Regions from separate parts of the Pseudomonas sp. S2_E02 genome, predicted to be linked through region 1. Evidence: predicted binding sites of a transcription regulator. Region 1 holds the regulator's gene; each other region holds the start of a gene.
The links. The regulator sigma-54, encoded in region 1, starts transcription at its own class of promoters, with help from an activator protein. The targets are predictions, from matches to a motif close to ANTGGCATNNANNTTGCTNT.

Region 2: a site for sigma-54 is predicted at 4,660-4,679, ahead of AB4O01_RS29385 (circularly permuted type 2 ATP-grasp protein). Genes of this name have one in related genera too.
Region 3: a site for sigma-54 is predicted at 2,557-2,576, ahead of AB4O01_RS28190 (flagellar basal body rod protein FlgF). Genes of this name have one in related genera too.
Region 4: a site for sigma-54 is predicted at 3,172-3,191, ahead of flgB (flagellar basal body rod protein FlgB). Genes of this name have one in related genera too.

Annotation. Positions count from the first base shown of each region.
Region 1 covers NZ_CP162761.1:5,571,239-5,579,110, forward strand. Annotated here, with positions in the region: gene AB4O01_RS24830 (ZIP family metal transporter) at 1-624, shown strand, start outside; gene AB4O01_RS24835 (HPr family phosphocarrier protein) at 719-994, opposite strand; gene rapZ (RNase adapter RapZ) at 1,010-1,867, opposite strand; gene ptsN (PTS IIA-like nitrogen regulatory protein PtsN) at 1,870-2,334, opposite strand; gene hpf (ribosome hibernation-promoting factor, HPF/YfiA family) at 2,346-2,654, opposite strand; gene AB4O01_RS24855 (RNA polymerase factor sigma-54) at 2,728-4,221, opposite strand; gene lptB (LPS export ABC transporter ATP-binding protein) at 4,409-5,134, opposite strand; gene lptA (lipopolysaccharide transport periplasmic protein LptA) at 5,134-5,679, opposite strand; gene lptC (LPS export ABC transporter periplasmic protein LptC) at 5,666-6,238, opposite strand; gene AB4O01_RS24875 (KdsC family phosphatase) at 6,247-6,771, opposite strand; gene AB4O01_RS24880 (KpsF/GutQ family sugar-phosphate isomerase) at 6,771-7,745, opposite strand.
Region 2 covers NZ_CP162761.1:6,523,854-6,531,725, forward strand. Annotated here, with positions in the region: gene AB4O01_RS29350 (long-chain-acyl-CoA synthetase) at 1-524, shown strand, start outside; gene AB4O01_RS29355 (ankyrin repeat domain-containing protein) at 622-1,140, shown strand; gene AB4O01_RS29360 (hypothetical protein) at 1,281-1,811, shown strand; gene AB4O01_RS29365 (PLDc N-terminal domain-containing protein) at 1,889-2,080, shown strand; gene speE (polyamine aminopropyltransferase) at 2,321-3,196, shown strand; gene AB4O01_RS29375 (hypothetical protein) at 3,435-3,668, shown strand; gene AB4O01_RS29380 (ribonuclease E inhibitor RraB) at 3,877-4,224, shown strand; gene AB4O01_RS29385 (circularly permuted type 2 ATP-grasp protein) at 4,712-6,121, shown strand; gene AB4O01_RS29390 (alpha-E domain-containing protein) at 6,134-7,084, shown strand; gene AB4O01_RS29395 (transglutaminase family protein) at 7,081-7,872, shown strand, end outside.
Region 3 covers NZ_CP162761.1:6,274,977-6,282,848, forward strand. Annotated here, with positions in the region: gene phhA (phenylalanine 4-monooxygenase) at 1-366, opposite strand, end outside; gene AB4O01_RS28185 (sigma-54-dependent transcriptional regulator) at 758-2,317, shown strand; gene AB4O01_RS28190 (flagellar basal body rod protein FlgF) at 2,631-3,371, shown strand; gene flgG (flagellar basal-body rod protein FlgG) at 3,417-4,202, shown strand; gene flgH (flagellar basal body L-ring protein FlgH) at 4,255-4,950, shown strand; gene AB4O01_RS28205 (flagellar basal body P-ring protein FlgI) at 4,978-6,066, shown strand; gene flgJ (flagellar assembly peptidoglycan hydrolase FlgJ) at 6,078-7,370, shown strand; gene flgK (flagellar hook-associated protein FlgK) at 7,395-7,872, shown strand, end outside.
Region 4 covers NZ_CP162761.1:2,818,990-2,826,861, forward strand. Annotated here, with positions in the region: gene flgE (flagellar hook protein FlgE) at 174-1,505, opposite strand; gene flgD (flagellar hook assembly protein FlgD) at 1,536-2,261, opposite strand; gene flgC (flagellar basal body rod protein FlgC) at 2,277-2,720, opposite strand; gene flgB (flagellar basal body rod protein FlgB) at 2,724-3,131, opposite strand; gene cheR (protein-glutamate O-methyltransferase CheR) at 3,504-4,331, opposite strand; gene AB4O01_RS12625 (chemotaxis protein CheV) at 4,378-5,310, opposite strand; gene flgA (flagellar basal body P-ring formation chaperone FlgA) at 5,393-6,154, shown strand; gene flgM (flagellar biosynthesis anti-sigma factor FlgM) at 6,303-6,629, shown strand; gene AB4O01_RS12640 (flagella synthesis protein FlgN) at 6,678-7,145, shown strand; gene AB4O01_RS12645 (flagellar brake protein) at 7,234-7,872, shown strand, end outside.

The sequences.
Region 1 (7,872 bases):
ACGGCGTTTTCGCTGATCGTGCCGGGCATTGCTGCCGCCGAAAGCCTCGGACTGACACCGTGGGGTGCCAGCGGCCTGATCTGCTTCGGCATCATGCTGGGTGCGTTCGGGCTGTATCTGGTCGATCGCAAGGTTTCCGGCGCGTCCCCGGAAATGCTCGTCGGCACCGTCGAGCATCCGGTGATTCCACCACGGATCTGGCTGTTCGTGTTCGCCATCATTGCCCATAACATCCCTGAAGGCATGGCCGTCGGCGTTTCTGCTGGCGGCGGCATGCCGGATGCGGACAGCCTGGCCATGGGTATCGCTTTCCAGGATGTCCCGGAAGGTCTGGTGATTGCGCTGGTGTTGGCCGGGGCGGGGATGTCGCGGGTCAGGGCGTTTCTGATCGGCGCGGCGTCAGGTCTGGTCGAACCGGTGTTTGCGTTGTTATGTGCGTGGCTGGTCAGTCTTGCGCAGGTGCTGTTGCCATTAGGACTAGCTCTGGCGGCGGGGGCGATGTTGCTTGTGGTGACCCATGAAGTGATTCCCGAGTCGCGACGCAATGGTCATGACAAACTGGCCAGTCTTGGCCTGTTGATCGGGTTTTGTCTGATGATGGTGATGGATACGGCGTTGGGTTGAAGCAGAGCAAAAGACCGCAGCCTGCGGCAGTTCCTACAGGGAACGTATTCCAATGCAGGAGCTGCCGCAGGCTGCGATGTTTTGACTTTGGCTGTCAGCCGCCTTCGTCGAAGTAGTTGTTGATCAACGCCACCAGCGCATCCAGCGCCTCCTGATCCTTTTCACCTTCGGTACTCAGATAGATCTTGGTGCCCTTGCCAGCAGCCAGCATCATCATCGCCATGATGCTTTTGCCATCAACCGTGGTCTCTGGTGTACGGCCCACTCTGATCGTGCAATCCGGATACTGCCCGGCCACCCCGACAAACTTGGCCGATGCGCGGGCATGCAGGCCCAGCTTGTTGATGATTTCGATTTCCAGAGCAGGCATCGCGGTGTGAATCCTTTAAGTGAGGTCGCGGTGGCGAACCTGGACGTTCTTCAGGGTTTTCTGCAGGGCCTGACCCAGACGTTCGGTCAGGTAGACGGAGCGGTGATGCCCGCCGGTGCAGCCAATGGCAATGGTGACGTAAGCGCGGTTGCTCGCGGCGAAGCGTGGCAGCCACTTGTGCAGGTAGGTGAAGATGTCCTGAAACATTTCTTCGACCTCCGGCTGTGCCGCCAGGTATTCAGCCACCGGCGCATCGAGACCCGATTGCGCGCGCAGTTCCGGCTTCCAGTACGGATTGGGCAGGCAGCGCACATCGAACACCAGGTCCGCATCCACCGGCATGCCGCGCTTGAAGCCGAAGGACTCGACCAGAAATGCGGTCCCCGGCTCCGGCTGGTTCAGCAGACGCAGCTTGATGGAGTCGCGCAACTGGTACAGGTTCAGATTGGTGGTGTTGATCTTCAGGTCCGCGAGGTCGGCAATCGGGCCGAGCAGGGCGGTTTCATCCTGGATCGCCTCGGCCAGTGAGCGGTTGGCGTTGCTCAGCGGGTGACGACGGCGGGTTTCGGAGAAACGCTTGAGCAGGGTTTCTTCGTCGGCGTCCAGATACAGGACGTCGCACTGGATGTGTTTGGCCCGGACATCTTCAAGCAGTTCGGGAAAGCGTGTCAGGTGGCTCGGCAGGTTGCGCGCATCGATGGACACGGCTACCAGCGGCTGCGCCAGTTCCGTGTGAATCAGCGCGCGTTCGGCCAGTTCCGGCAGCAAGCCTGCGGGCAGGTTGTCGATGCAGTAATAGCCGTTGTCCTCAAGGACATCCAGAGCCGTACTTTTACCCGAGCCGGAACGGCCGCTGACGATGATCAAGCGCATGATTAGTGCCCGTTCTGCTCGTCCAGGACAACCTGATACAACGCTTCATTGCTTGGAGCGCTGCGCAGTTTTTCACGCACTTCCTTGCGATCGAGCATGCTGGCGATCTGGCGCAGCAGCTCCAGGTGCGCATCGGTGGCAGCCTCCGGGACCAGCAAAACAAACAGCAGGTCAACCGGTGCGCCGTCAATGGCGTCGAAATCAATCGGAGCATCAAGGTGCATCAGCGCACTGATCGGTGCTGTGCAACCCTTGAGGCGGCAATGGGGAATGGCGATGCCGTTACCAAAACCGGTGGAACCGAGTTTTTCACGGGCAATCAGTGCCTCGTAGACATCTTGCATCTCCAGATCCGCCACTTCGCGGGCGATCAGGTTGGCAATTTGTTCGAGGGCTTTCTTTTTACTGCCGCCCGGCACGTTCACGAGGGAACGGCCGGGGGTCAGGATACTTTCAAGTCGGATCATGGAATGGGGGGTTATCGACCGGTCGCGCCCTGGAGGAGGCTTTGGGTCTTTTCCTTATGCTTTTTGAGTTGGCGATCCAGCTTGTCGGTCAGCAGGTCAATGGCGGCATACATGTCGTCATGCTCGGCATTGGCAACCACTTCTCCGCCGGGAATATGCAAGGTGGCTTCGATTTTCTGCTTCAGCTTTTCGACGCACATCGTGACTTGCACGTTGGTGATCTTGTCGAAATGGCGCTCCAGTCGTTGGAGTTTTTCCTCGATGTAGGAACGCAGAGGTTGGGTCACTTCCAGTTGGTGTCCACTGATGTTGACTTGCATACAGCTTCTCCTTCGTTGCCAGTGCATAAAGCGGCAGGCTGGATAGCCTGCCACTGGAACGCTGTAACGTGGCTTACATCAACCGCTTGCGTTCGCTCGAAGGCGCGATCCCGAGGGATTCGCGGTACTTGGCGACGGTGCGGCGAGCCACCTGAATGCCTTGTGCCTCCAGTAAACCAGCGATCTTGCTGTCACTCAACGGCTTTTTCTGATTTTCCGCGGCAACCAGTTTTTTGATGATCGCGCGGATCGCCGTGGACGAGCATTCGCCGCCTTCGGAGGTGCTGACGTGGCTGGAGAAAAAGTATTTCAGTTCATAAATACCGCGCGGGGTATGCATGAATTTCTGTGTGGTCACCCGGGAAATGGTCGATTCGTGCATGCCGACCGCTTCAGCGATGTCGTGCAGAACCAACGGTTTCATGGCCTCGTCGCCGTACTCCAGAAAACCGCGCTGATGCTCGACGATCTGGGTGGCTACTTTCATCAGGGTTTCGTTGCGGCTCTGCAGGCTCTTGATGAACCAGCGGGCTTCCTGCAACTGATTGCGCATGAAGGTGTTGTCGGCGCTGGTGTCGGCACGGCGGACGAAACCGGCGTACTGGGCGTTGACGCGCAGACGCGGCACCGATTCCTGATTCAGCTCGACCAGCCAGCGCTCGTTGTCCTTGCGCACGATGACGTCAGGGACAACGTATTCGGCTTCAGTGGATTCGATTTGCGAGCCAGGGCGCGGATTGAGGCTTTGCACCAGTTCGATGACCTGGCGCAGCTCGTCTTCCTTGAGCTTCATGCGGCGCATCAACTGGCTGTAATCGCGGCTGCCGAGCAGGTCGATGTAATCGCTGACCAAACGTTTCGCTTCAGCCAGCCAAGGCGTCTTGGCGGGTAGCTGACGCAATTGCAGCAGCAGGCATTCACTAAGGTTGCGCGCGCCGATACCAGCAGGTTCGAATTGCTGAATGCGGTGCAGGACGGCTTCGATTTCATCGAGTTCGATGTCGAGTTCCGGATCGAACGCCTCGAGGATTTCTTCGAGGGTTTCGTCCAGGTAGCCCTGATTGTTGATGCAATCGATCAGGGTGACGGCGATCAGGCGATCGGTGTCGGACATCGGTGCCAGGTTCAGTTGCCACAGCAGGTGGCTTTGCAGGCTCTCGCCGGCGGACGTGCGGGTGGTGAAGTCCCATTCGTCGTCATCGCTGCTGGGCAGGCTGCTGGCGCTGGTCTGATAGACGTCTTCCCAGGCGGTATCGACCGGCAGTTCGTTGGGGATACGCTCGCTCCAGTCACCTTCCTCCAGGTTGTCCACCGTCGGCGCGGTTTCCTGATACGAGGGTTCCTGGATCTCGGTGTTGGGCTTCTGTTCGGCGTTGTCGGCCATAGGGTCGGAATTGTCGAAGTCTTCGCCTTCTTCCTGGCGTTCGAGCATCGGATTGGATTCCAGAGCCTCCTGGATTTCCTGTTGCAGATCCAGGGTCGACAATTGGAGCAGGCGGATGGCCTGTTGCAGCTGCGGTGTCATCGTCAGCTGCTGGCCCATTCTCAAGACTAGCGATGGTTTCATGGCAGGGGCTTAACACCTTATTCGCCGGCGCTATGCGCCATCCACTACAGGGCGCCGGGGCGCCAAACTTAAGCAAATTATATGCCTGAAACTGAAGTGTTTGCCTAGAGCGCTGTAACAATTAAAGCGTATTAATTCCTGCTTGAATCGATACAGCGCCCGGGCGGCGCACCGGGCACTGTTACGCTTACAAGCGGAACTCGTGGCCCAGATACACTTCCTTGACCAGATCGTTGGCCAGGATGGTTTCTGCATCGCCTTCGGCGATCAGTTGACCATCGTTGACGATGTAAGCGGTTTCGCAGATGTCCAGCGTCTCACGGACGTTGTGGTCGGTGATCAATACACCGATGCCCTTGGCCTTGAGGTGGTGGATGATCTGCTTGATGTCGCCGACCGAGATCGGATCGACACCGGCGAACGGTTCGTCGAGCAGGATGAATTTCGGTGCCGTTGCCAGCGCGCGAGCGATTTCCACCCGGCGACGTTCACCACCGGACAGGCTCATGCCAAGGTTGTCGCGGATGTGGCTGATGTGGAATTCCTGCAGCAGGCTTTCCAGCTCCTTGCGACGGCCGGCCTTGTCGAGCTCCTGACGGGTCTCGAGGATGGCCATGATGTTGTCGGCCACCGACAGTTTTCGGAAGATCGACGCTTCTTGCGGCAGATAGCCGATACCGGCCTTGGCGCGACCGTGCATCGGCTGGTGGCTGACGTCCAGATCGTCGATCAGCACGCGACCCTGATCGGCCTGTACCAGGCCGACGATCATGTAGAAGCACGTGGTCTTGCCGGCACCGTTCGGGCCGAGCAGGCCGACGATCTGGCCGCTGTCGATCGACAGGCTGACGTCACGCACGACCTGGCGGCTTTTATAGGCCTTGGCCAGGTGCTGAGCTTTCAGAGTTGCCATTACTGGGTTTTCTCGTCGGTTTTCTTCTTCGGCTGGATCACCATGTCGATGCGCGGACGCGTTTCGGTGACCTTGCTGCCGGTAGCGCGACCAGCGCTGGCCAGTTTCTTCACGGTGTCGTAGACGATTTTCTCGCCCTGAGTGACGTTGCCGTCTTTGTCGACGACCTTGGCCTTGTCGATCAGCACGACGCGGTTTTGCTGGGCATGGTATTGAATCGTCACGCCGTAGCCTTGAACCGGTTTGGTGTCGCCCTGGGTTTGCAACTGCTCGAAATAAGCCAGGTTGCCCACGGAGGTCACCACGTCGATATCTCCATTCGGCGCGCGAGTCATGGTGACGGTGTTGCCTTTAACGATCATCGAACCTTGGGTGATGATCACATCACCTTTATAGGTGGCGATGCCGTTCTTGTCGTCCAGTTGGGCGTCGTCGGCCTGAATGCGGATAGGTTGCTGCTGATCGTTCGGCAGAGCCCAGGCGCTCACGCTTCCCAGTGCTGCGCCCAGACTGAGCAAAATAGGGAGGGTTTTAACGAGCCTCATACTGTCCTCTTACGTTCGATAGCAGGTGTATCCTGCTTTCCTTCAGGTACGCTTTCATTCCAACGCCAGTCGATACACCGCCAGCGCCGTCGATTCTAACGGGTTGCTCGGTCTGCGCATATTCCTGCTGCGGGAACACGGTCATGCGAGTGGACGTGATCAGGATGTCACGCTTCTTTTCATCGGTGCGCGCAACGCGTACCGAGTCGATCAGTTCGACTTCGGTGCCGCCTGAGTTCACTTCACCGCGCTCACTGGTAACGTGCCACGGAAATTCTGTTCCGCGATACATGTTCAGGTCGGGTTTGGTCACGAGCGTGACGTCGGTTGCCTTCACGTGCTCGGCTTTTTCGGACGTCATCTCATACTGCACCTTGCCATCCGGCAGGTATTGCAGGGTATGCGTGTTGGTTGCATACCAGTCGATAGGCGTTTCAACCGAGGTGACCGGTGGTTTGTCGAGAAAGCGTTCCGGGCTGATATTCCAATAGCCGACCGCTGCGAAAATCGCAGCGATGCAGCCGAACAGCAGGAAGTTACGAAATTTTTTGCTGAACATGGTTTGGCTCACAGGTACGCGGCGTTGGCCGCATCGAGGCGGCCCTGGGCGCGCAGGATCAATTCGCAGAATTCGCGGGCGGCGCCTTCGCCACCACGGGCGCGGGTAACGCCATGGGCGTGTTCGCGGACGAAATCGGCAGCGTTGGCCACGGCCATGCCCAAGCCTACCCGGCGAATCACCGGCAGGTCGGGCAGATCGTCACCGAGGTAGGCGACTTCTTCATAGCTTAGGCCCAGTTGCGCAAGCAGGCCGTCGAGCACGACCAGTTTGTCTTCACGGCCCTGAAACAGGTGGGGAATCCCCAGGTTTTTCGCTCGACGTTCAACGACGGGTGTCTTGCGGCCGCTGATGATAGCGGTCTGCACGCCGGCGTTCATCAGCATTTTGATGCCTTGACCGTCGAGGGTGTTGAAGGTCTTGAACTCGCTGCCGTCTTCAAGGAAGTACAGGCGCCCGTCGGTGAGGACGCCGTCGACGTCGAAAACCGCCAGTTTGATCGCTTTGCCGCGTTGCAGCAGATCGTTGCTCATTACATGACTCCTGCGCGCAGCAGGTCGGAGAGGTTGAAGGCGCCGACCGGGCGATCTTCCTCGTCTACGACTACCAATGCGTTGATTCGGTGATCTTCCATGATTTTCAGGGCTTCGGCGGCCAGCATTTCCGGGCGGGCAGTCTTGCCGTGGGCCGTCATTACCTGGTCGATGGTGGCGCTGCGGATGTCGATGCTGCGATCCAGCGTGCGGCGCAAGTCGCCGTCGGTGAAGATCCCGGCGAGTTTACCGTCGGTTTCAAGGATGACGGTCATGCCCAGACCTTTACGGGTCATTTCCATCAGTGCGTCCTTGAGCAGCGTGCCGCGTTGGACTTGCGGCAACTCTTGTCCGGCGTGCATGACGTTTTCCACTTTCAGCAGCAGGCGACGGCCGAGGGCGCCACCCGGGTGCGAGAAAGCGAAATCTTCGGCGGTGAAGCCGCGTGCTTCCAGCAGTGCCACGGCCAGCGCATCGCCCATGACCAGTGCTGCGGTCGTCGACGAGGTCGGTGCCAGGTTCAGCGGGCAGGCTTCATGCTCGACATGAACATTGAGATTGACCTCGGCAGCCTTGGCCAGCGGCGATTGCGGGTTGCCGGTGACGCTGATCAGCTGGATGCCCAGACGTTTGATCAACGGCAGCAGGGTTACGATTTCATTGGTCGAGCCGGAGTTCGACAGGGCCAGAATCACATCGTCACGAGTGATCATGCCCATGTCGCCATGACTGGCTTCGGCCGGGTGGACAAAAAAGGCCGGGGTGCCGGTGCTGGCCAGGGTGGCTGCAATCTTGTTGCCGATGTGCCCGGACTTGCCCATGCCAACCACGACTACACGGCCTTTACTGGCCAGAATCATCTCGCAAGCGCGTACGAAATCGGCGTCGATATGGGGCAACAAGCCTTGTACGGCTTCCACTTCGAGTTGGATGGTGCGTTGTGCCGATTGAATCAGGTCGCTGGATTGGCTCATGTCAGAAATCGTATAGCCCGATGAAAAGGCGGCGATTATAGCGGTTATGTTGCAAAGCCTCACGCAAGTTCGTCGTGCTTTGTCATTACTCGTTACCAAAACCCGGGAAAAGAGCCTGCGCACCTGT
Region 2 (7,872 bases), 950 kb from region 1:
TGTTGCACGACGTGTTTAGCAAAGGTGATCGTTTTTTCAACACCGGCGACCTGCTGCGCAACATCGGCTTCGGTCACGCTCAATTTGTCGATCGCCTCGGCGACACCTATCGCTGGAAGGGCGAAAACGTCTCGACCACCGAAGTCGAAAATCTTCTGCTGCAACACCCGCAGATTTCCGAGGCGGTGGCTTATGGCGTGGAGATCTGCAATACCAACGGCCGCGCCGGTATGGCGGCGATCACGCCAGCGGAATCCCTTGCGACGCTGGATTTCGCCGAGTTGCTGACTTTTGCCCGGGAGCGCATGCCAGCCTATGCCGTGCCATTGTTCCTGCGAGTGAAGGTCAAGATGGAGACCACCGGCACCTTCAAATACCAGAAAACCCGACTCAAGAACGAAGGCTTCGACCCCGGCCAGACGGGGGATGACCCGATCTTCGCATGGCTGCCCGGCACGCAGACTTACGTTCGGGTCACCGATGAAGTGTTGGCAGAAATTCATCAGGGCAAGCATCGTTATTGAATCTGGCTATGGCTCGACTTGAGAAAAAGGGGGTGACAGCCAGCGCCTCGCTCGGGAAACTGTCGGCTTTCCGATTGACCGAAAGTGGAGTTGCCCCATGTCCGACCAAAGCCGCCAGATGACCCCTGAAGAAGCTGCCGAATTCACCGAGCAGGTTTTCAACAAGGCGCGCGACGGTGATGCCGAGATGCTTGATCGCCTGGTCACGGCCGGTTTGCCAGTCAACCTGAAGAACAGCAAGGGTGACACGTTGTTGATGTTGGCCAGCTATTACGGCCATCTGAATGCGGTGCAGGTGTTGCTCAAACACAAGGCCGATCCGGAAATGCGCAATGGCAACGGCCAGAGCCCGATTGCCGGCGCCGCGTTCAAAGGCGATCTGCCGGTGGTCAAGGCGCTGGTCGAAGCGGGCGCAGAGATCGAAGGCTCGTCGTTTGATGGTCGTACGGCGCTGATGATGGCGGCGATGTTCAACCGCGTTGAAATCGTTGATTACCTGATCAGCAAGGGGGCCAATGCGCAAGCCAAGGACGCCAATGGCGTGACGGCGCTGGATGCGGCCCGCACGATGGGGGCGGTTGATACCACCGCTCAGTTGGAAAAACTGCTGGCCTGACGGGCCTCAAAAGATCGCAGCCTGCGCTAGCTCGTCCGTGGATGAGCGCTGAGCGTGGGCGCTGCCGAGGCTGCGATCTTTTGCTTTGTGCGCTATCCTCCGCGCCCTCGAAATTCACCTTCGCCACAGGATCCGCCCTCATGAAAGCCGCACTCGTCGAACTCATCAGCAAAATCAGCTCCGGCTGCATGGGCGAGGACGAGATCCTGAAAGTGGCTGACGAAGCCGCGCAAGCTTACGCCGATGCGGGTGCCTTTCTGGCAGCCAACCCTGACATCAACTACGACGACACATTCCCGATTGCGTTGGGCGAATGGGTCGTGGTCGGCAGCCTGCCGGAAACCGTGCTGTTCCAGGCCGACACCTACGTTGACCTGTTCGCGCAGATCGTTGCCTCGTTCGGCCCGGGCGTGGATTTCAACCTCAAGCCCAAGCAACTGGCCAAGACCGAAGCACTTACCGCCCTTAACCGCATCCAAGTGCAGATGAGCAGCCTGAACAAGGAAAACGGCGGTTACACACTGATGAACTTCAGCCAGTTGCTCGACGACGAACTGCAGGTGGTGCTGGTCTACGGCAACGACGTGCCACGGGTGCTGGAGCTGTGCGCCGAAGTCGGTATCGCCGCTGCGCCATCGCTCGAAGCGCTGAAGATCGCTGTGCACGTCTGAGCGAGATAGCAATAAAAGGGAACCCTGCGCGCGACCGTCTATCCTAAAAGTGCATGCCACTATTCTGGAGCGACACCATGGGTTCCACGTTCAACGGTCTGATCGGTCTGATCATCCTCGCCCTCGACATCTGGGCCATCATCAATGTGCTGAAAAGCGGCGCCACCACCGGGATGAAAATCGTCTGGGTGCTGCTGATCATCCTCCTGCCAGTGCTGGGCCTGATCATCTGGGCGATTGCCGGACCGCGGGGCAACGTGCGGATCTGACGCTGATCCCGAGAACACCGCAATACCCTGTAGGTGTGAGCCTGCTCGCGATAGCTATCCTCCAGTCAATGAGTCAGTGACTGAAAAACCGCTATCGCGAGCAGGCTCACTCCTACAAGGGATTGCGATTTGCTGATGAAGGGAGGTTCTACCTGTCATCTTCGGCAACGTAGAATGCGCGCCTTTCCCGGGCAATCGCCCCCACGATTGGCGCCCGCGCATTCATCGGAGCACTTGACCATGACCGTCACCAAAACCAGCGAGTACCTGGAAACCCTCTACGAGGGCTACGGTCAGCGCTTTCGCATGGAAAAACTGCTGCACGAAGTGCGCACCGAACACCAGCACCTGGTGATTTTCCAGAACCCGCGCATGGGCCGGGTCATGGCGCTGGACGGCGTGATCCAGACCACCGAAGCCGACGAATTCATCTACCACGAAATGCTCACCCACGTGCCAATCCTCGCCCACGGCAGCGTCAAGCGCGTGCTGATCATTGGTGGCGGTGACGGCGGCATGCTCCGTGAAGTGACCAAGCACGCCGGTGTCGAGTACATCACCATGGTCGAGATCGACGGCACCGTGGTCGATATGTGCAAAGAGTTCCTGCCGAACCACTCCAGCGGCGCCTACGACGATCCACGCCTGAACCTGGTGATTGACGACGGCATGCGTTTCGTCGCCACCACCACGGAAAAATTCGACGTGATCATCTCCGATTCCACCGACCCGATCGGCCCGGGCGAAGTGCTGTTCTCGGAGAACTTCTATCAGGCCTGCCATCGCTGCCTGAACGAGGGCGGCATCCTCGTGACCCAGAACGGCACACCGTTCATGCAGATCGAAGAAGTAAAAACCACTGCCGGTCGCCTCAACAGCCTGTTCCCGGACTGGCACTTCTACCAGGCGGCCGTTCCGACCTACATCGGTGGCTCGATGACTTTCGCCTGGGGCTCGACCAATCCGGCCTACCGCAAGCTCAGCCGTGAAACCCTGCAACAGCGCTTCATCGGCAGCGGCATCGTCACCCGCTACTACAACCCTGAAATCCATATCGGCGCGTTCGCCTTGCCGCAATACGTGCTGCAGGCGATCAACAAGCCAAGCAACGACTAAAAGAACACTGCAACTCCCCTGTGGGAGCGAGCTTGCTCGCGAAGGCGTCAGGTCAGTCAAAGAATATGTCGACTGGACAGGCCCTTTCGCGAGCAGGCTCGCTCCCACATTTGTTTGCTCCACACGATAGATGTCGTTTTTTTCATCTTCCCCCGCTGTAATCCTTTTGAACCAACCCTCTGCGTCTAAAGTCGAGATAGGTGTAAGCCCATTTGCGGGTTTGATCGAGGAGGCACCGATGCAAAAGTGGAAAGTCACTTTCGTGGACGATCATGGTGAAATTGTCGATGAGGTGTTCGAGCGCGCGGAATGCCCCAGCGACGATGAGGCCGCTCGATTGATCAAGGCACGGCTTCTGCCCGTCGCCGCCGAACTGGATCTCAACGATCTGGAAGGGCGCACCGCCGATGCGGGCGTGAAAAACCTGAAAACCCAGAACAGCATCGAAATCCGCAGCATCACACCCGTCTGACAGTTCCTGTCATCTCTTGAAACCAGGCCTTGGCAGCAGCTCTATCTTGGGGCTACTCTGCAAGCGAGATCAGCGAACGGATCGCTAAGGTCTGGTCTTGTCAGCTACATGCTTGTTCCCGCGTGCAACCACGTTGCCGTCGTACTTTGGCCAAAGGCCCGGGGCGGGAATACGGAAAGTCTATCCATCTATGCGAGGGGGACGATTCATGAGCACAGCCTATCAAGAAGACATCAGCAGCAATGTTCTGCGCCGCATGAAAGAAGGCGGTTTCGATTTTTCCCGATTCCATCCCATCGAGTTCTACGCGATTTTCCCGGACGAGGAGCGGGCGCGCAGGGCGGCAGGCAAATTTCGCGGTGAATCCATCAATGCCCAGGTCAGCCTGCGTGATGACGGTGCGTGGGCGCTGGAATTGAGCAAAGTGATGTACGCGACATATGACGATATCGGCGACTTCGAGCAGGGATTCTCTGCCGTGGTTGAACCTCTGGGTGGCATTATCGAAGGCTGGGGTGTGAAACAGGAGGTGCGCAACCGCCACCGTTTGAATTGATCTCTGGTTTCATTTGTTGAGCAACGGCTGACCTTCGGGTTGGCCGTTGTCATTTCCGGCATAAGCAAAACGCTGTGGCAAAACCCTGAAACAAGAAACCGAGGCAAAAAAAAGCCACCGGAGAGGGTGGCTAAAAGGGAAGACCGATAAGGAGAGGAAACCGGTCAGGGTTACAGCGGGGCGGGCCGCCGAGGCGATCCCAATCAGTTGAGCTGGCCGCTTCATGGCGCCGGGGCCGGTGAAGATTTGCAGCGAATGTGCGGATTATCCGCAGGCAGCGCCGGGCAGTGAAATCAACTCTGACTATGCTGGTGATAGGCGATGCAGTGCGTCGCAATGAAGCGGGGGCAATCCGGTTGGGGCATTTGCCGCACAGGAATGGTGCGGTGCTTGCGGCGTGTATTTCCAACCGATTGAAATCAAAGCGTTTATGCCGATGGCACGGGCCTTGCGAAGGCCTGTATGTCCGGGTGACAAGGAGTACGGCATGATCCGCACCTATTTTGATGAGATGTACGATGCCGGCGGCCAGGTTCGCCCGCATTATCGGGAGTTCGCCCGATGGCTGGCCGATACGCCGGATGAGCTGTTGGCCCAGCGGCGACGCGAGGCCGATCTGCTGTTCCATCGCGCCGGCATCACGTTCACGCTCTATGGCGACGAGCAGGGCACCGAGCGCCTGATTCCTTTCGACACCATCCCGCGCAGCATCCCTGCCAGTGAATGGCGAATTGTCGAGCGCGGGTGCATCCAGCGGGTCAAGGCGTTGAACATGTTCCTCGCCGACCTTTATCACGAGCAGCGCATTATCAAGGCCGGGATCATTCCCGCCGAACAGGTGCTGGCCAACGAGCAATATCAGTTGGCGATGCAAGGCCTGGATCTGCACCGCGATATCTATTCGCACATCTCCGGCGTCGATCTGGTGCGCGACGGCGACGGCACTTATTACGTGCTCGAAGACAACCTGCGAACACCGAGCGGCGTCAGCTACATGCTCGAAGACCGCAAGATGATGATGCGCCTGTTCCCGGAGCTGTTCGCCGCCCAGCGTATTGCCCCTATCGATCACTACCCGAACCTGCTGCTCGACACCCTGAAAAGCTCAAGTCCGATCGATGACCCGAGCGTGGTGGTGCTGACGCCGGGGCGCTTCAACAGTGCGTTCTTCGAGCACGCATTCCTGGCGCGGGAAATGGGCGTTGAACTGGTCGAGGGCGCGGATCTGTTCGTTCGCGACGACAAAGTCTTCATGCGCACTACGGACGGCCCGAAAGCGGTGGACGTTATCTACCGTCGGCTCGACGACGCGTTTCTCGATCCACTGGCGTTCAACCCCGACTCGATGCTCGGTGTGCCGGGGCTGCTGTCCTCTTATCGCTCGGGCAACGTGGTGCTGGCCAACGCCATCGGCACCGGCGTAGCGGACGACAAATCGGTGTATCCGTTCGTTACTGACATGATCCGGTTCTACCTCGACGAAGAGCCGATTTTGAAGAACGTACCGACCTGGCAATGCCGCAACCCGTCTGAACTTTCTCACGTGCTGGCCAATCTTCCAGATCTGGTGGTCAAGGAAACCCAAGGCTCAGGCGGTTACGGAATGTTGGTCGGGCCGGCATCGACGAAAGCGGAAATCGATGCCTTCCGCGAACGAATCAAGGCCAAGCCCCACGCGTACATCGCGCAACCGACGCTGTCGCTGTCGACTTGTCCGACCTTTGTCGAAAACGGCATTGCGCCGCGCCATATCGACTTGCGTCCGTTTGTCTTGTCCGGGCGCGAAACCCGGGTAGTGCCTGGGGGGTTGACCCGTGTGGCGCTGCGCGAAGGCTCCTTGGTGGTGAATTCCTCCCAGGGTGGCGGAACCAAGGACACCTGGGTGGTCGAGGATTGAAGGAAGCTTGCCATGTTAAGTAGAACTGCCTCGGATCTGTATTGGATGTCGCGTTACCTGGAGCGGGCGGAAAACCTCGCGCGGATGCTCGACATCAGTTATTCGCTGTCGCTGATGCCGCAGGACGGTCGCGGCGACGGTTTGCACGAATTGGCCATGCCGCTGCTGATCACCGGTACCCTCGACGATTACCTCGAGCGCCATGGCGCGCTGCATGCTGAGCGTCTGCTGCACTTTTTTGCCCTCGATGCGGCTAACCCGGCGAGCATTTACAGCTGCCTCGGCGCGGCTCGGGCCAGCGCCCATGCGGTGCGTGGGCGGATCACGGCGGACATGTGGGAGAACATCAATTCGACGTGGCTGGAAATTCGCGGAATCGCCGAGCAGGGCCTCAGTCGCTATGGCATGAGCCGTTTCTGCGAATGGATCAAGGAGCGTTCGCACCTGTTCCGTGGCGCGTCGTACGGCACGATCATGCGTAACGATGCATTTCGCTTTATTCGCCTCGGCACCTTTATCGAACGCGCGGACAACACGCTGCGATTGCTCGATGCGCGCTATGAAATGGCCGGCGATCAGGCTGAAGCAGTCAGCGACGGTACGGCCCACGCCTACTACCAATGGAGCGCCTTGCTGCGCGCCTTGTCGTCATTCGAGGCCTACACCGAAATCTATCGCGATGCGCCGGGGGCGCGGCATGTTGCCGAGTTGCTGTTGTTGCGCGCCGATGTGCCGCGCTCGCTGCGGGCCTGCACCGAGGAGATCGATCAGATTCTTGCGCAGTTGCCCGGTGCCAACGGTCGACCGGCACAACGTCTGGCGGCAGAAATGGACGCGCGCCTGCGCTACACCGGCATCAACGAAATTCTCGAGGAAGGCCTGCACGCCTGGCTGACCGAATTCATCCCGCTGGTGCGCCAGCTGGGCAACGCCATTCACAGTTCCTACCTGGAGGCTGCATGAGACTTTCCATAAGCCACGAGACCACCTATCACTACGAAGATCAGGTGCGGGCGAGCATCCAGTACCTGCGGCTGACCCCACACGACAGCGAGCGTCAGCACGTGTTGAGCTGGCAGCTCGATCTGCCGCGCCCGGTGCGTGCGCAACTCGATCCGTTCGGCAATATCCTGCATGTGCTGACCATGGATGAACCGCACGAGGCGATCATCATCGGTGCGCGCGGTCAGGTCGATATCGACGAACTGCGCGAGGCCGAGCATGAGAGCCAGTCGGCGCTGCCGTTCCTGCGCTTTACCCGTTTGACCGAGGCGGATGAGGCGTTACGCGTGTTTGCCGAGAAATCCTGCAAGCAGCGGCGTGATCGCACGGCGCTGATCGATCTGATGCACGGCTTGAATCAGCACATGACCTACACGCCGGGGTCCACCGAGGTCGATACCAGCGCCGCTGAGGCCTTCGCCGGGCGTGCGGGTGTTTGCCAGGATCATGCTCACGCGTTTCTGGCTTGCGCACGCAGTCTCGGGATTCCGTCGCGTTATGTGTCGGGGTATCTGTACAGCGAGGATTGCGAGCATCTAGCCAGCCATGCATGGGCTGAAGCGTGGCTGGATGACGCCTGGTACAGCTTTGATGTGACCAATGAACTGGCGCGGCCGGAGCGTCATCTGAAACTGGCGGTGGGTCTGGATTATCTGGATGCCTGCCCGGTGCGCGGCATGCGCCGTGGCGGTGGGTGTGAGCAGATGCATGCGAAAGTGTTCGTCTCGCCAACCCCGATCATCTCGGTG
Region 3 (7,872 bases), 700 kb from region 1:
CTCGTGGAAAATGTCCGGCTCTTGCAGGTAGTCCAGCTCTTCGCGGGTACGAATGAACGTAGCCACCGGAAATTGCTTGCTGGCCAGCAGTTCAAAAAAGGTCTGGAAGGGGATCAGTGCCGGCACGCGGGCGACCTGCCAACCGGTGGTCTCGCCAAGCACTTTGTTGATTTCGCCGAGTTGCGGAATGCGGTCGTGGGGCAGACCGAGTTTTTCGATACCGTCCAGATACTCCTGGCAGGCACGCCCTTCAATCACTTTCAGTTGGCGAGTGATCAGCGTATTCCACACCGCATGTTCTTCGGCGGGGTAGTCGATAAAACCTTGCGCATCGGGCTCGCGGGCCACGTATTGCGTCTGCTTCATACTGCTCTCCTGCTAGGGGAATTCGTTCTTGTTATGTCCAGCGATGGATTCAGAATTACCTGAGAGCGGGTTGATGTGCAGCAGGTTGAAGTGCCTCCACGTAGGAAGTTTCTCTGTAAATCGTAAAATTATCGTTACGCTTTGACGGATATCTCGCATTTGCGGTGATTCACGGGTTTGAAAAGGCCGGTGGCTGTCACATAATCTTGACAACTATCTGCGGGCCTCGGCAGAAAAATGGGCTCCGGGCGCACCGCAATACCTGTGGGAGTGAGCTTGCTCGCGAAAGCGCTGGGTCCGACACATCAATGCTGGATGTGCTGACGCCTTCGCGAGCAAGCTCGCTCCCACAGGGTCGGTATTCAACTCCCAATCTTGTCGGGCCTTATATATGCGCATCAAAGTCCACTGCCAGAACCGCATCGGCATCCTGCGCGACATTCTCAACCTGCTGGTTGCCTACGGGATCAACGTCGCGCGCGGTGAGGTCGGCGGTGAGCATGGCAACGCGATCTATCTGCATTGCCCGAACCTGATCAACATCCAGTTCCAGGCGTTGCGCCCGAAATTCGAGGCGATCGCCGGGGTGTTTGGCGTCAAGCGGGTTGGGCTGATGCCCAGCGAACGTCGGCACATGGAGTTGAATGCGCTGCTCGGCGCGCTGGAGTTTCCGGTGCTGTCGATCGACATGGGCGGCTCGATCGTGGCGGCCAACCGCGCGGCGGCGCAGTTGCTCGGCGTGCGCGTCGATGAAGTGCCGGGGATTCCGCTGTCGCGTTACGCCGAGGATTTCGATTTGCCAGAGCTGGTGCGCGCCAACAAATCGCGAATCAACGGCATGCGGGTCAAGGTCAAGGGCGACATCTTTCTGGCCGACATCGCGCCGCTGCAATCGGAGCACGACGACAGTGAAGCGATGGCCGGTGCGGTGCTGACCTTGCATCGCGCTGACCGCGTTGGCGAGCGTATCTATAACGTGCGCAAGCAGGAACTGCGTGGTTTCGACAGCATCTTCCAGAGCTCGAAAGTGATGGCCGCCGTGGTGCGCGAAGCACGGCGTATGGCGCCGCTCGACGCTCCGCTATTAATTGAGGGCGAAACCGGTACCGGCAAGGAATTGCTTGCGCGCGCCTGTCACCTCGCCAGTCCGCGTGGGCAGTCGCCGTTGATGGCGCTCAACTGCGCAGGCCTGCCGGAGTCGATGGCCGAGACTGAGTTGTTCGGTTACGGCCCGGGCGCGTTCGAAGGTGCACGCGCCGAAGGCAAGCTCGGGCTGCTGGAATTGACGGCGGGCGGCACGCTGTTTCTTGACGGTGTCGGTGAGATGAGCCCGCGTCTTCAAGTGAAGTTGCTGCGCTTTTTGCAGGACGGTTGCTTCCGCCGGGTCGGCAGTGATGAAGAGGTTTACCTGGATGTGCGGGTCATCTGTGCGACGCAGGTCGACTTGTCGGAGTTGTGCGCGCGCGGAGAGTTTCGCCAGGATTTGTACCACCGCTTGAACGTGCTCTCCCTGCACATCCCGCCGTTGCGCGAATGCCTCGACGGGTTGACGCCGCTGGTCGAGCACTTCCTCGATCAGGCCAGTCGGCAGATCGGTTGCACACTGCCGAAACTGGCGCCGGCGGCGATGGATCGCCTCAGTCATTACCACTGGCCGGGCAACGTGCGGCAACTGGAGAACGTTTTGTTTCAGGCAGTTTCGCTGTGCGATGGCGGCACGGTGAAGGCCGAACATATTCGTCTGCCGGATTACGGCGTGCGTCAGCCGCTTGGCGATTTCTCGCTGGAAGGCGGGTTGGACGAGATTGTCGGGCGATTCGAAAAAGCGGTGCTGGAGCGGTTGTATTCCGAGCATCCGAGCAGTCGGCAATTGGGTAAGCGGCTGGGGGTTTCGCACACCACCATTGCCAATAAACTGCGCGAGTATGAAGTCGGTAAAACCGATTCATAGCTCAAGCATGATCGTTCCCACGCTCTGCTTGGGAATGCAGCCCGGGACGCTCCGCGTCCCAAAGCGGACGCAGAGCGTCCATTGAGGCATTCCCACGCGGAGCGTGGGAACGATCATCTTTTGATCCTTTGCCGCCAAGCGGCATAACACCGCCGGTTTTTCGACTTCGATACATTTCAAATTTCCCCTCGCTATCCCCCAAGTCCTTTGTTTACCGGGCCTTTGCCCGCCAGAAAAAAGTTGGTCTGCAAATTGCTTATGGCTCAGCAGTACAGCGGTGGGCGGCAAACGTCCGGCATGCAGAGGAAAGAGTGTGGACAAGTACCTTTATGTGGCAATGACCGGCGCCAGCCAGAACGCACTGGCGCAGAAGGCTCATGCCAACAACCTGGCGAACATCTCCACCAACGGCTTTCAGCGCGACCTGGAGCAGGCGCGTTCGATGCCGGTGTTCGGTGACAGCTTTCCGGCGCGTGCGTTTGCCATGAGCGAACGGCCCGCCACCGACTTCACCCCGGGCTCGCTGGTGCAGACCGGTCGTGACCTCGACGTCGCCGTCACCGGCAATGGCTGGATCGCGGTGCAGAACCCGAACGGCGGCGAAAGCTACGTGCGCACCGGCAGCCTCAACGTCGACGCCCTCGGCGTATTGCGCGCCGGCAACGGTATGCCGGTGATGGGCAATGGCGGTCCGATCGCCGTGCCGCCCGAGCAGCAGATCGAAGTCGGTGAAGACGGCACCATCAGTATTCGTGCGATGGGCGAAGGCCCGCGTGTCATGGCGGAGGTCGACCGGATCAAGCTGGTCAACCCGGACATCAAGAACATGAACAAGGGCCTCGACGGCTCGATCTACACCAAGGACGGCCAGCCTGCGCCGGCTGATGCCAACGTCAAACTGGTGTCGGGTTTCCTCGAGTCGAGCAACGTCAACGCCGTTGAAGAGATGACCTCGGTGCTGGCCCTGGCCAAGCAGTTCGAGTTGCACGTCAAGATGATGAACACCGCCAAAGACGACGACCAGGCCATGGCTCGGGTCTTGCAGATCAGCTAATTATCAGAACGTCGCGCCGAAAAACAGGCGCACGAGGAGAATCGAATGCTTCCGGCTCTATGGGTTGCCAAAACCGGTCTGTCCGCCCAGGACACCAACCTGACCACCATTTCCAACAACCTGGCGAACGTGTCGACCACGGGTTTCAAACGTGACCGTGCCGAGTTCCAGGACCTGCTCTATCAGATCAAGCGTCAGCCTGGTGCCCAGTCGACTCAGGACAGCGAACTGCCGTCGGGTCTGCAAGTGGGTACCGGTGTGCGTATCGTCGGCACCCAGAAAAACTTCACCGCCGGCAGCCTGCAAACCACCGAGCAGCCGCTGGACATGGCCATCGACGGTCGCGGTTTCTTCCAGATCCTGCAGCCGGACGGCACCACGTCCTACACCCGTGACGGTACCTTCCACCTCGATTCCAACGGCCAGATCGTCAACGCCAGCGGTTTCGCTCTGGAACCGGCCATCGTCATTCCGAACGATGCCCAGACCTTCACCGTCGGCCGTGACGGCACTGTGTCGGTAACCATCGCCGGCAACCCGGCAGCGCAAGTGATCGGCAACCTGCAAACCGCCGACTTCATCAACCCGGCCGGTCTGCAAGCGGTGGGCAACAACCTGTTCCTCGAAACCGCTGCATCGGGTGCCCCGCAAGTCGGTACGCCGGGCCTGAACGGTTTTGGCACCATGCTGCAGAACACCCTGGAAACGTCCAACGTCAGCACCGTTGAAGAGATGGTCAACATGATCACCACTCAGCGCGCTTACGAGATGAACTCCAAGGTGATCTCCACCGCCGACCAGATGCTCTCGTTCGTAACGCAGAATCTGTAATCAAGTCTATGAGGCGGCCATGAGGTCGCCTGCAACACCGTGAGGTAGGGTCATGAATCGCTTTGTATCTGTTCTGGCATTGAGTGGGGTCGTCTCGCTCGCGGGCTGCGTCGCTCCGACGCCCAAGCCCAATGACCCTTACTACGCCCCGGTGTTGCCGCGCACGCCGTTGCCGGCTGCCGCCAATAACGGCTCGATCTATCAGGCCGGCTTCGAGCAGAACCTGTACAGCGACCGCAAGGCCTTCCGGGTCGGTGACATCATCACCATCACCCTGAACGAGAAGACCCAGGCGAGCAAGAACGCCAACTCGCAAGTGGCCAAGAACAGCAAGACCGGTATCGGTCTGACCTCGTTGTTCGGCGGCAGCGGTACCACCAACAACCCGTTGGGCGGTAACGATCTGAGTCTGGACGTTGGCTACAGCGGCGACCGCGCCACCAAGGGCGACAGCAAGGCCGCGCAGGGCAACACCCTGACCGGTTCGGTCACCGTGACTGTGGCCGACGTCTTGCCCAACGGCATCATTGCTGTGCGCGGTGAGAAGTGGATGACCCTCAACACCGGTGATGAGCTGGTGCGGATTGCCGGTCTGGTGCGTGCCGATGACATCGCCACTGACAACACCGTGTCGTCGACTCGTGTCGCCGATGCGCGCATCACCTACTCGGGCACCGGCTCGTTTGCCGATGCGAGTCAGCCAGGCTGGTTCGACCGTTTCTTCCTCAGCCCGCTGTTCCCTTTCTAGGTGGCGACTTTGAATTTCAAGAGCCTCATGCTCGCTGCGGCGCTGATGTCCGCAGCCTTTGCTGCCCACGCCGAGCGGCTGAAAGATATCGCCAGCATTTCCGGCGTGCGTTCCAACCAGTTGATCGGTTACGGCCTGGTGGTCGGGCTTAACGGCACCGGTGACCAGACGACGCAAACCCCGTTCACCCTGCAGACCTTCAACAACATGCTCTCGCAGTTCGGCATCAAAGTGCCGCCGGGATCGGGCAACGTGCAGTTGAAAAACGTCGCGGCGGTGTCGGTGAGTGCCGATCTGCCGGCGTTTGCCAAACCGGGTCAGCAGGTCGACATCACCGTGTCCTCGATCGGTAACTCCAAGAGCCTGCGCGGCGGCACCTTGTTGCTGACCCCGCTCAAGGGTATCGACGGCAACGTTTACGCCATCGCTCAGGGCAACCTGGTGGTCGGCGGTTTTGATGCCGAAGGGCGTGACGGTTCGAAGATCACCGTCAACGTTCCGTCGGCCGGTCGTATCCCCGGCGGTGCGTCGGTAGAACGTTCGGTGCCGAGCGGTTTCAACCAGGGCAACAGCCTGACGCTGAACCTCAACCGTTCCGACTTCACCACGGCCAAACGTATCGTCGACAAGATCAACGACATGCTTGGCCCTGGCGTTGCGCAAGCCATCGACGGCGGTTCGATCCGTGTCACTGCGCCGCTCGATCCGAGCCAGCGCGTCGACTACCTGTCGATCCTGGAAAACCTCGAAGTCGATCCGGGTCAGGCGGTGGCGAAAGTCATTATCAACTCGCGTACCGGCACCATCGTCATCGGCCAGAACGTGAAAGTGTCGCCAGCCGCCGTGACCCACGGCAGCCTGACCGTGACCATCACTGAAGACCCGATCGTCAGCCAGCCCGGCCCTCTGTCCAATGGCCAGACCGCTGTTGTGCCGCGCTCGCGGGTGAATGCCGAGCAGGAAGCCAAACCGATGTTCAAGTTCGGCCCGGGCACCACCCTCGACGAAATCGTCCGTGCGGTGAACCAGGTCGGCGCGGCACCGGGTGACTTGATGGCGATCCTCGAAGCCTTGAAGCAGGCCGGCGCGTTGCAAGCCGACCTGATCGTGATCTGAGGCCGACCATCATGGATATGCGCAAGAGCGGTATGGTCAGCAGCAGCGATTCGGGTTCCTACTCGGACCTCAATCGTCTGAACCAACTCAAGGTCGGCGACAAGAACAGCGATGCGAACATGCGCAAAGTGGCGCAGGAGTTCGAATCGCTGTTCCTTGGCGAAATGCTCAAGTCGATGCGCTCGGCCACTGAAGCGCTGGGCCAGGACAATCCGCTCAACACGCCAGCGGCCAAGCAGTATCAGGAAATGTACGACCAGCAGTTGGCCGTTTCCATGTCTCGCGAGGGCGGTGGTATCGGTCTGGCTGACGTGCTGATGCGCCAGATGTCGAAGAACAAACCGATGGCGCCGGGCGAGGCTGCTGCCGCGTCCGCGGCCAAGCAGGAAGAAGCCAAGGCGAAAGCTGCTGCCGTGGCTACGCCGATTGCCGCCGGCACCGTTGCCACCAATGGCCCGCTGTCGCGGCTCAATGGCGAGCGTCCGCTGTGGGCCTCGCGTTCGGTGAATGCACCGAACACCGATATTTCCCACCGCAATGACATGGCGCTGATCAATCAGCGTCGGCTGGCCTTGCCGCCGAAACTGGCCGATCGTTTGCTCGCAGGTCTGGTGCCGTCGGCGACGCCGGCGGCCGCCAATCAATTGCCGCAGCGTGCGACAACCGCTGCCACCACTGGCGCCGGCCCGTTGTACAACGGCGACTGGCTGGCCCGCGCCGAGACCGAGAAGGCCTCGGGCGGACAGATGCAGGTCTACGGTCGCGCCATGGCGCAGATTCCACTGGCGCCGGCGAAGAAAGCTTTCAGTTCCGCCGACGAATTCGTCAACACCATGCTGCCGATGGCCAAGGAAGCGGCCGACCGCATCGGCGTCGATCCGCGTTATCTGGTGGCACAGGCGGCGCTGGAAACCGGTTGGGGCAAGTCGGTCATGCGTGCCCAGGATGGCAGTAGCAGCCACAACCTGTTCGGCATCAAGGCGAGCAGCAACTGGAAGGGTGATTCGGCCCGGGCGATCACCAGCGAGTTTCGCAATGGCGAGATGGTCAAGGAGACGGCCGAGTTCCGTTCCTACGCCTCGTACAAGGACAGCTTCCACGATCTGGTGACTTTGCTGCAGAGCAATAATCGCTATCAAGATGTGCTGAAGTCTGCCGATAACCCAGAACAGTTTGTACGCGAGTTGCAGAAGGCCGGTTACGCCACCGACCCTAACTACGCAAGCAAGATTTCGCAGATTGCCAAGCAGATGAACAGTTTTCAAAACTACGCTGCGGCGGGTGTATCCACCACGCCTTTATAAGGCACAAGGTATAAGGTCTGAACCATGAGTTTGCTCAATATCGGGATGTCGGGACTGTCGGCCAGCCAGTCCTCTTTGGCTACGACAGGCAACAACATTGCCAACGTCGACACCGCCGGTTATTCACGTCAGCAAACCGTGCAGGGCACCAAATCCTCGCAGCAGTTCGGCACCGTGTTCATCGGTACGGGCACGACCCTGGCCGACGTGCGCCGGGTGTACAACTCGTACCTGGAAAGCCAACTGCACACCGCTACTTCGCTCGACAGCGAATCGGCTGCTTACCTGGCGCAGGCCACACCGCTGGACTCGATGCTGTCGGACACCAACACCGGCCTGACCGGTGTGCTGCAGAAGTTCTTCACCACGATGCAGGGCGTTTCGACGTCGGCGACCGATGACACCTCCCGCCAATCGGTGCTGACCGGTGCGCAGGCGCTGACCAGTCGCTTCAATACCATCGCCAAACAGCTCAACGACCAGAACACCACCATCAACGGCA
Region 4 (7,872 bases), 2.8 Mb from region 1:
AGTGGGATTGGGAGTGTGCAATCGGAGATTGGTCGGAGTGAGTCGCTGTAAGAGCGAACCGCCAGCCGCAGCAACGGATATACACCCAATCAAAACATCCCCCCTCCCCCAAAAAAAACCCAACAAAAAAGCCCCTCAAAAGAGGGGCTTCCTTGCACAAGCAGCCACCAGAATCAGGTCATCTGAATGATGGTCTGCATGATGGTGCTCTGAGTGGAAATGGTCTTGGCGTTCGCCTGATAGTTGCTCTGGCCCTTGATCAGGTCTACCAGTTCGTTGGTCAGGTTAACGTTCGACTCTTCCAGCGAGTTGGAAGCGATCGAACCCAAGGTACCGGTTTCCGGTGCATCGTAGCCCGGGATACCCGAAGCAAACGTCTCTTTCCAGCTGGTGCCACCGATAGCCTGCAGGCCTTGTTCGTTGGTGAAGCTGGCCAGCGCAACCTGGCCGATGGCCTTGCTCTGGTTGTTGCTGAAGTTGGCGAACAAAGTACCGGTGCCGTCGATGGTCAGGTTGGTGATCTGGCCAGTGGCGTAACCGTCCTGAGTCGGAATCGAACGCGCGGTGTCAGCGTTGTACTGAGTGGTCTTGGACATGGAGATGGTCACGCCAGCCGTGTTGGCTGCTGCGCCGTTAGGTACAAAGTTACCGTTGACCACGTTGCCCGGCTTCCAATTGGCCAGCTTCAAGTCGCTGCTGATGATCGGATTGGCCGGATCCGCCGGATTAGGTGTGCTGACCTGAGTCAGATTGCCCGAACTGTCAAACGTCAGTGTCGAAGCAGTTGGAGGCGTCGTGAGTGGATTGCTACCGGTTGCATCCGGATTACGCCCGTCCACCAGGGTGTAAACCTTCCAAGTGTTTTGGCCGGTTTTCACCATGTACTGATCCATGACGTGCGAGTTGCCCTGCGAGTCGTAGATCGGAGTGCTGAAGCTCTTCGTGTACGTCTCAAGCTTGCTCGGATCAAACTTGCCGGCCGCCACTGTGTCGTTGATCACCGGCGCAGTCGAGTTCAAGTTGATGCTCGACGTCACCAGGGAAGTCGATTTCGGCGCCAGGTTCGAGGTATCGATCTTCAGGTCGGTCAACACACCGTTGATGATCTTGCCATTGGCGTCCACGCCGTAACCCTGCAGGCGCGAGGTGTAGTCGGTGTTGGTGATGTAACCGGCGTTGTCGACCTTGAACGTACCGGCACGGGTGTAGGACACCGAGCCGTTGTTGCTCATGGTGAAGAAGCCCGAACCGTTGATGCCCATGTCCAGCACGTTACCGGTGTTGTTGATGTCACCCTGGGTGAACTGCTGGGAAACATTGGCCAGGCGCACGCCGTTGCCGATCACTTTGCTGCCGCTACCCAGGCGAGTGGCCGAGTAGACGTCTTCGAATTCTGCACGGGACGATTTGAAACCGGCGGTCGCGACGTTGGCGATGTTGTTGCCGGTCACGTCCAGTTGCTTGTTGGCTGCATAGAGACCGCTAAGGCCGATATTGAAAGACATATTCCACTCCTTTGTGCCGGTTAGTCGGCTCTATATACCAATGGTTTGTACTTTGGACAGGGCAACGGTGCCCTTGCCGGACAGGTTGAGCATCAGCTCGCCGCCGGTCTGGCTGATCGTCACGCTGGTGACAGTGGCCGGCAGGTACGTCGCCATGTCGGTCGAGGTGCCATTGATCGATGCGTTGGCCTTGACGGTATAGGTACCGGTCTTGACCACGTTGCCGTCCTTGTCCTTGCCGTCCCAGGTGAAGCTCGCGCTGCCTGCGGCGCGGCTGCCCAGATCGATGGTGCGAACCACCGTGCCGCTGCTGTCGGTGATGCTGACGGTGCCGCCGGCAATCGACGACGGAACGCTGACCGAGCCGGTCATGCCTTTGCTCGGATCGTCGAGCTGAACCGAGTTGGTCTGCACGATCACATTGCGGCCCACCAGCGACGAAGCCTGCAACGCCTGCGAGGAGTTGTAGTTGCCAGCCAGCGAGCTGACAGTGCTGTTGAGGGTGGTGATCCCCTCAAGGCTGCTGAACTGTGCCAACTGCGCAACGAAGGCACTGTTGTCCTGCGGATCAAGCGGGTTCTGGTTTTTCAGCTGGGTGACCAGCAATTGCAGGAACGCATCCTTGCCCAGTGCCTGGCCGCCGGTGGCGCTGTTGGTCGCCGAAGCAATGCCACCGGTGGTCGAACTGGTCTTTTTCGACGAGTTCGCCAGGATGTCATTCATGCTCAGGCTGCTAGTGGTATCGGAAACACTCATGGCAGTCGCCCCTTATTACTGACCGAGGGTCAGTACCTTCTGCATCATGGTTTTGGCGGTGTTCATCATTTCGGCGTTGGTCTGGAACGAGCGGCTCGCGGAAATCATGTCAGCCATTTCTTCCACCACGTTGACGTTCGGGTAGTAGACGTAGCCTTTGGCGTCGGCCGCCGGATGGTTCGGCTCGTAACGCGCTTCGAGGTTGCTCTGGTCTTCGACCACACCGAGCACCTGTACGCCCTGACCGGCCGCGTCCTGGCTCTGGAACAGCGAGTTGCTGCCGCTGCTCTGGCCGCCCTGGAACATGGTGGCGAATACCGGGTGACGGGCGCGATAGGTCTGGTCGATGCTCGACGAGACGGTTTCGGCGTTGGCGATGTTCGACGCCACGGTGTTCAGACGCGTGGTTTGTGCGCTCATGCCGCTGCCGGCAATGTTGAAAACGCTGGACAGGGACATGGATTACTCTCCGCGCAGGGCTGACACCAGCCCTTTGAATTTGCTGTTGAGCAGGGTGAAGCTGGCCTGGAAGCCGACGGCGTTTTCCGCGTAGTTCGACTGTTCCAGTTGAGCGTCCACGGTGTTCTGGTCGATCGACGGTTGCATCGGCGTGCGATACATCAGCGATTCGTCGCCATTGCCCAGGCCTTCAGCTTCGATGTGACGGCTGTTGGTCATGTTCAGGGCGATGGTGCCGTTCGCATTTTTCTGGGTCTGTGCTTCAAGCACTTTGGAGAAATCCAGATCCCGAGCCTTGTAGTTCGGGGTGTCGGCGTTGGCGATGTTGTTGGCCAGCACTTCGGCACGCTGGGCGCGGAAGCCCAATGCCTTTTCGTGAATGCCGAGCGCTTTATCGAAGCTGATGCTCATGTCGGGAACCTTCAGGTGACCGGTTTTTCGTAACTGAGCTTTAGCAAGCGCCGTGCCAAACCACAAAAGCCGCATAAACCGGGGCTTTGCAGGGAGTCGGCAAAGCGGCAATGCCAGAAAAGCGGCAACCGGTTTCCGCCGGATGCCGCTTTTCTGCCGCTTGCCGTCCATCTCATACACACCACGATCCCCTGTAGGAGTGAGCCTGCTCGCGATAGCGGTGTGTCAGGTACCGATGCTGCTGAATGTGCTACCGCTATCGCGAGCAGGCTCACTCCTACAGGGGGTTTATGGTGTCAGGGAGAATTTCTTTGGGCATAAAAAACGGCAGGTCTTTTTGGGACCTGCCGTTTTTTGGTGTTGCCGATACGGTTATTTCGCCTGGTAAATAATCCCCGGGCTGCACTGCACCATCTGGTAATGGTCCGGCAAACCGTTCAGCGCTTCGGAAGCGCCAAGGAACAGATAACCGCCCGGCTTCAACGTGCTGTGAATGCGCAACAGGATGTCTTTCTTCACTTCGGCAGAGAAGTAGATCAACACGTTGCGGCAGAACACGATGTCGAACTTGCCCAGCGCGGCATAGCTGTCGAGCAGGTTGAACGAACGGAACTCTACCCGGTTCTTGATCGGCGCCTTGATCACCCAGCGGCCCGGCCCTTTCGGGTCGAAGTAACGCTGCAGGCGTTCCGGCGACAAACCGCGACCGATGGCCAGGCTGTCGTATTCGCCGGTCTTGCAGTTGGTCAGCATAAGACCGGACAAATCAGTGGCGACAATCTGCACGCCCATCTTCAACTGACCAAGGTTGGTCCGCTCGAACTCGTCGATCGACATCGACAGCGAGTACGGTTCCTGGCCCGACGAGCACGCCGCTGACCAGATCCGCAAGCGCTGGTTGGGGCTGGCCTTGATCGCTTCAGGCAGCACCTTGTTCTTCAAGACTTCAAACGGATAGGTGTCACGAAACCACAGGGTTTCGTTGGTCGTCATGGCATCAACTACCTGCTCGCGCAAACCGCTGCGCGGCTGGGTCTGGATGCGCTGAACCAGCTCACCCAGGGATTTGATGCCTTGCTGCTCCATCAGTTTGTTGAGACGGCTCGAGACCAGGTACTGCTTGTTTTCACCGAGCAGAATGCCACAGGCTTTTTCCAGGAAGACCCGGAACTGTTCGAAATCCAAATTACCCGTAGACAATGATGCCGCCTCTTAAATCGTGTTGACCGCCAGGAGCAAAACGCCCCTAGCTGATATCTGCTGCTTTGATCCGGTCGACTACCCGGGATGCGAGGTCATCAGGACGGAATTTGGCCAAAAAGTCATCTGCACCGACTTTCTTGACCATCGCCTGGTTGAATACCCCCGACAACGAAGTATGCAGGATGATATGAAGCTTTTGCATGCGTGCGTCGCCGCGGATTTCCGCCGTCAGGGTGTACCCGTCCATCTCCGGCATCTCGATGTCGGAAATCATCATCAGGAACTCTTCTTCCGGCTTCTTGCCCTCATCGACCAGCTTGCGCAGGTAATCCAGCGCCTGTTTGCCGTCGTTCAGCGCCACCACTTCGACCCCGATTGTCTGCAGACAACGCGTGACTTGCTTGCGCGCCACCGACGAGTCATCGACCGTCAAGACACGCAATGACAGTGCCTTGGTCTGGGTCTCGACATCGACCACGCCCACCGAAATCGCTTCCGGCGTCGGCGCAACTTCCGCCAGCACTTTCTCGACGTCGATGATTTCGACTAACTGATTGTCCACCCGAGTCACAGCCGTCAGGTAGTGATCGCGACCCGTGCCCTTGGGCGGTGGATGAATCTCTTCCCAGTTCATGTTGACGATGCGCTCCACCGAGCGGACCAGGAAACCCTGGGTCTTGGTGTTGTACTCCGTGATGATCACGAACGGGTTGTTCTTGTCCTTCAACGCTCCGGAACCGGTGGCCATTGCCAGATCAAGGATCGGAATGGTCGCCCCCCGGATATTTGCCACCCCGCACACGACAGGACTGGACTTGGGCATCAACGTCAGCGACGGGCACTGCAACACTTCCCGCACCTTGAACACGTTGATTCCGTAGAGCTGCTGACCGTCGAGACGGAACAACAACAGCTCCAGGCGATTCTGCCCCACCAGTTGCGTGCGCTGGTTCACCGAATCCATTACACCAGCCATGCCCAGACTCCTACACCAACGCCAAGTGTTGTTGCGACGCACATTTATTGCTAAACGGCACGGCGCTTGCTTTTTAACTCGTATGAACGCTCAAACGACATTTTTCCGACACCTGACCTCCCGCGCTCGCAAAAGCCTTTGCGCGATGTCCGCCGTCTGCTGCTTTTTCGCTGGCAGCCCTGCCATTGCTGATGCGGTTACCTTGCCTGACATGCTTATCGGCGTCACTCAGGGCTTTCTTGAGTTCACCGTAGAAGACTATCTGGCCACCAGTCAAACGGAAGGCCGCTACGAGATCGAAGTAAACCAGCTCGACCCTCGTATGCGCATGCCTATGTGCGACAAGGAATTGACAGCGACTTTGGAGAGTCCGGCACGTCCGCTGGGCCGGGTTACCGTGAAGGTCCGCTGTGAGGGCGCCTCGCCCTGGACTGTGTTCGTGCCCGCTCAAGTCCGCCTGTTTCGCGAGATTGTGACAACCACCCGACCGCTGAAACGTGCAGGGATCATCGAACCACAGGACGTGACCCTGCGTGAACGCGACGTGAGCACGATCAACCAAGGCTTTCTGACCTCGGTAGACGAAGCGATCGGGCAGAAATTAACCCGACCAACGGTAGCCGATCAGGTCATTACCCTGGTCCATCTGGAACAGGCGGAAGTCATTCGCAAGGGTGATCAAGTGGTCATTACTGCGCGCAGCGGCACGCTCGCCGTGCGCATGCCCGGTGAAGCGCTGGCCAATGGCGGTTTGAAAGAACAGATCCGGGTGAAAAACCTCAACTCGCAACGGGTCATCAAGGCGCAAGTCACCGCGCCCGGCCAAGTGGAAGTGGCGATGTAGAAAACTGGCGCTGACCCCGGCTGTTCCCTAAACTGTGCCGCAGCAGGACACGCGCCGGCGCATGCAAGGCTCATTGTAAATGTGCCTAAAGTTTTCCAGGGGATGGCCGAAAACATGGCAAGCGTCCAAATTCCCAGAGGTTTTTATCATGGTCATCGATTTCAGCCGTTTGAACAGCTCCTCGTCACTTACGGGCAGTACACGTACCAGCAACGCCAAGGAAACCGCCGAAACCGGCACCTCCGCGCCGCTGAATACCCAGGCCGAACCGGCCAGTACCGCAAAAAGCGGGGAATCGGTACACCTCAGCAATGAGGCTCAACAGTTGCAGAAGGTCACTGACAAGCTGCGCGATCAGCCTGCTGTCGACAAAGCCCGTGTGGCCGAGTTGAAAGCCGCGATTGCCGATGGCAGCTATAAAGTCGACAGCAACCGTGTAGCCAGCAAACTGCTCAACTTCGAAGCCCAGCGCTAGGCTTTTGCCGGCGCCAGGCTTTTGGACGCTTAAAACCCAAGGCCAGCCATGCACGACACTAATTTATTGCAATTGATCAACGACGACTTTGCTCCAGCTCAACAATTGCTGGAGTTGCTGCAAACCGAATCCCTCGCGTTGCACGGTCGCGACATGCCCTTGCTGGAAAACATTCTGGCGCATAAACAGGCATTGATCATTCTGCTTGAACAGCATGGCCGCAAGCGCAGTGAAATCCTCGCCAGCCTCAACTTGCCGACAGACCGCAGCGGTCTGGAGCAACTGGCTGGCCAGTCGAGCATTGGTGAGCAGTTGTTGGCGCAAGGCGATGCATTGACCGATCTGATCGCTCAATGCCAGGCCGCCAACCTCAAGAACGGCCAGTCGATCCAGATCCAGCAGGCCGCCACGGCCAATCAGCTGAAGATCCTCACCGGCGGTGAAGCGCCGGCGCTGTATAACGCCAGCGGTACATTTGCCAAACCCGCCACACCGCGTCCGCTCAGCCAGGCATGAGCCGTTGATGCGCCAGCTCTATCAACCCGCGAAACATGCTGGCAAAATGCTGGCTAGTCGTCATATTTTGTCTGGAGATTGATAAACCGTGTCCAACGCCCTCAGCGCGGATGATGCTCCGCAGCCCCCTAAGGTGCTTACCACGCCACTGGAAATCTCCAGCAACCTGCGCCAGCTGCAAGAAAGCCACGATCCACTGATCATCACCTTTCATGAGCGCAGCCAGCGCTTCCAGAGCTATCTGATCAAAGTCGACCGCGACAGCGCTACGATCGCACTGGACGAGATGATTCCGCGTGATGGCGAACGTTTCCTGCAGGCCGGTGAGCCATTCAAGGTTGAAGGTTTTCATGAAGGCGTGCGCATCGCCTGGGAATGCACCGGCACGCTGAATATCGAAGAATCCGAGGGTGATCGTTTCTACACCGGCGCACTGCCGACTGAAGTGGTTTACCACCAGCGCCGCAATGCCTTCCGCGCAGCACTGAAACTGACCGATCTGGTCAGCGTTGAACTGGGCGGTGAAAAACTCAAGGCGCCAATCAACGGCAAACTGCTGGATATCTCCGCGACCGGCTGCAAGCTGCGTTTCGAAGGTGATATCACCGACCGCCTGCAATTGGGCCAGGTTTATGACCGCTTGATCGCCCCGCCGCTGTTCGGCAACCAGCCGATCTCCGTCGAATTGCGCTATCTGCATTTCGAAGAAAAACTCAACATCACCTTT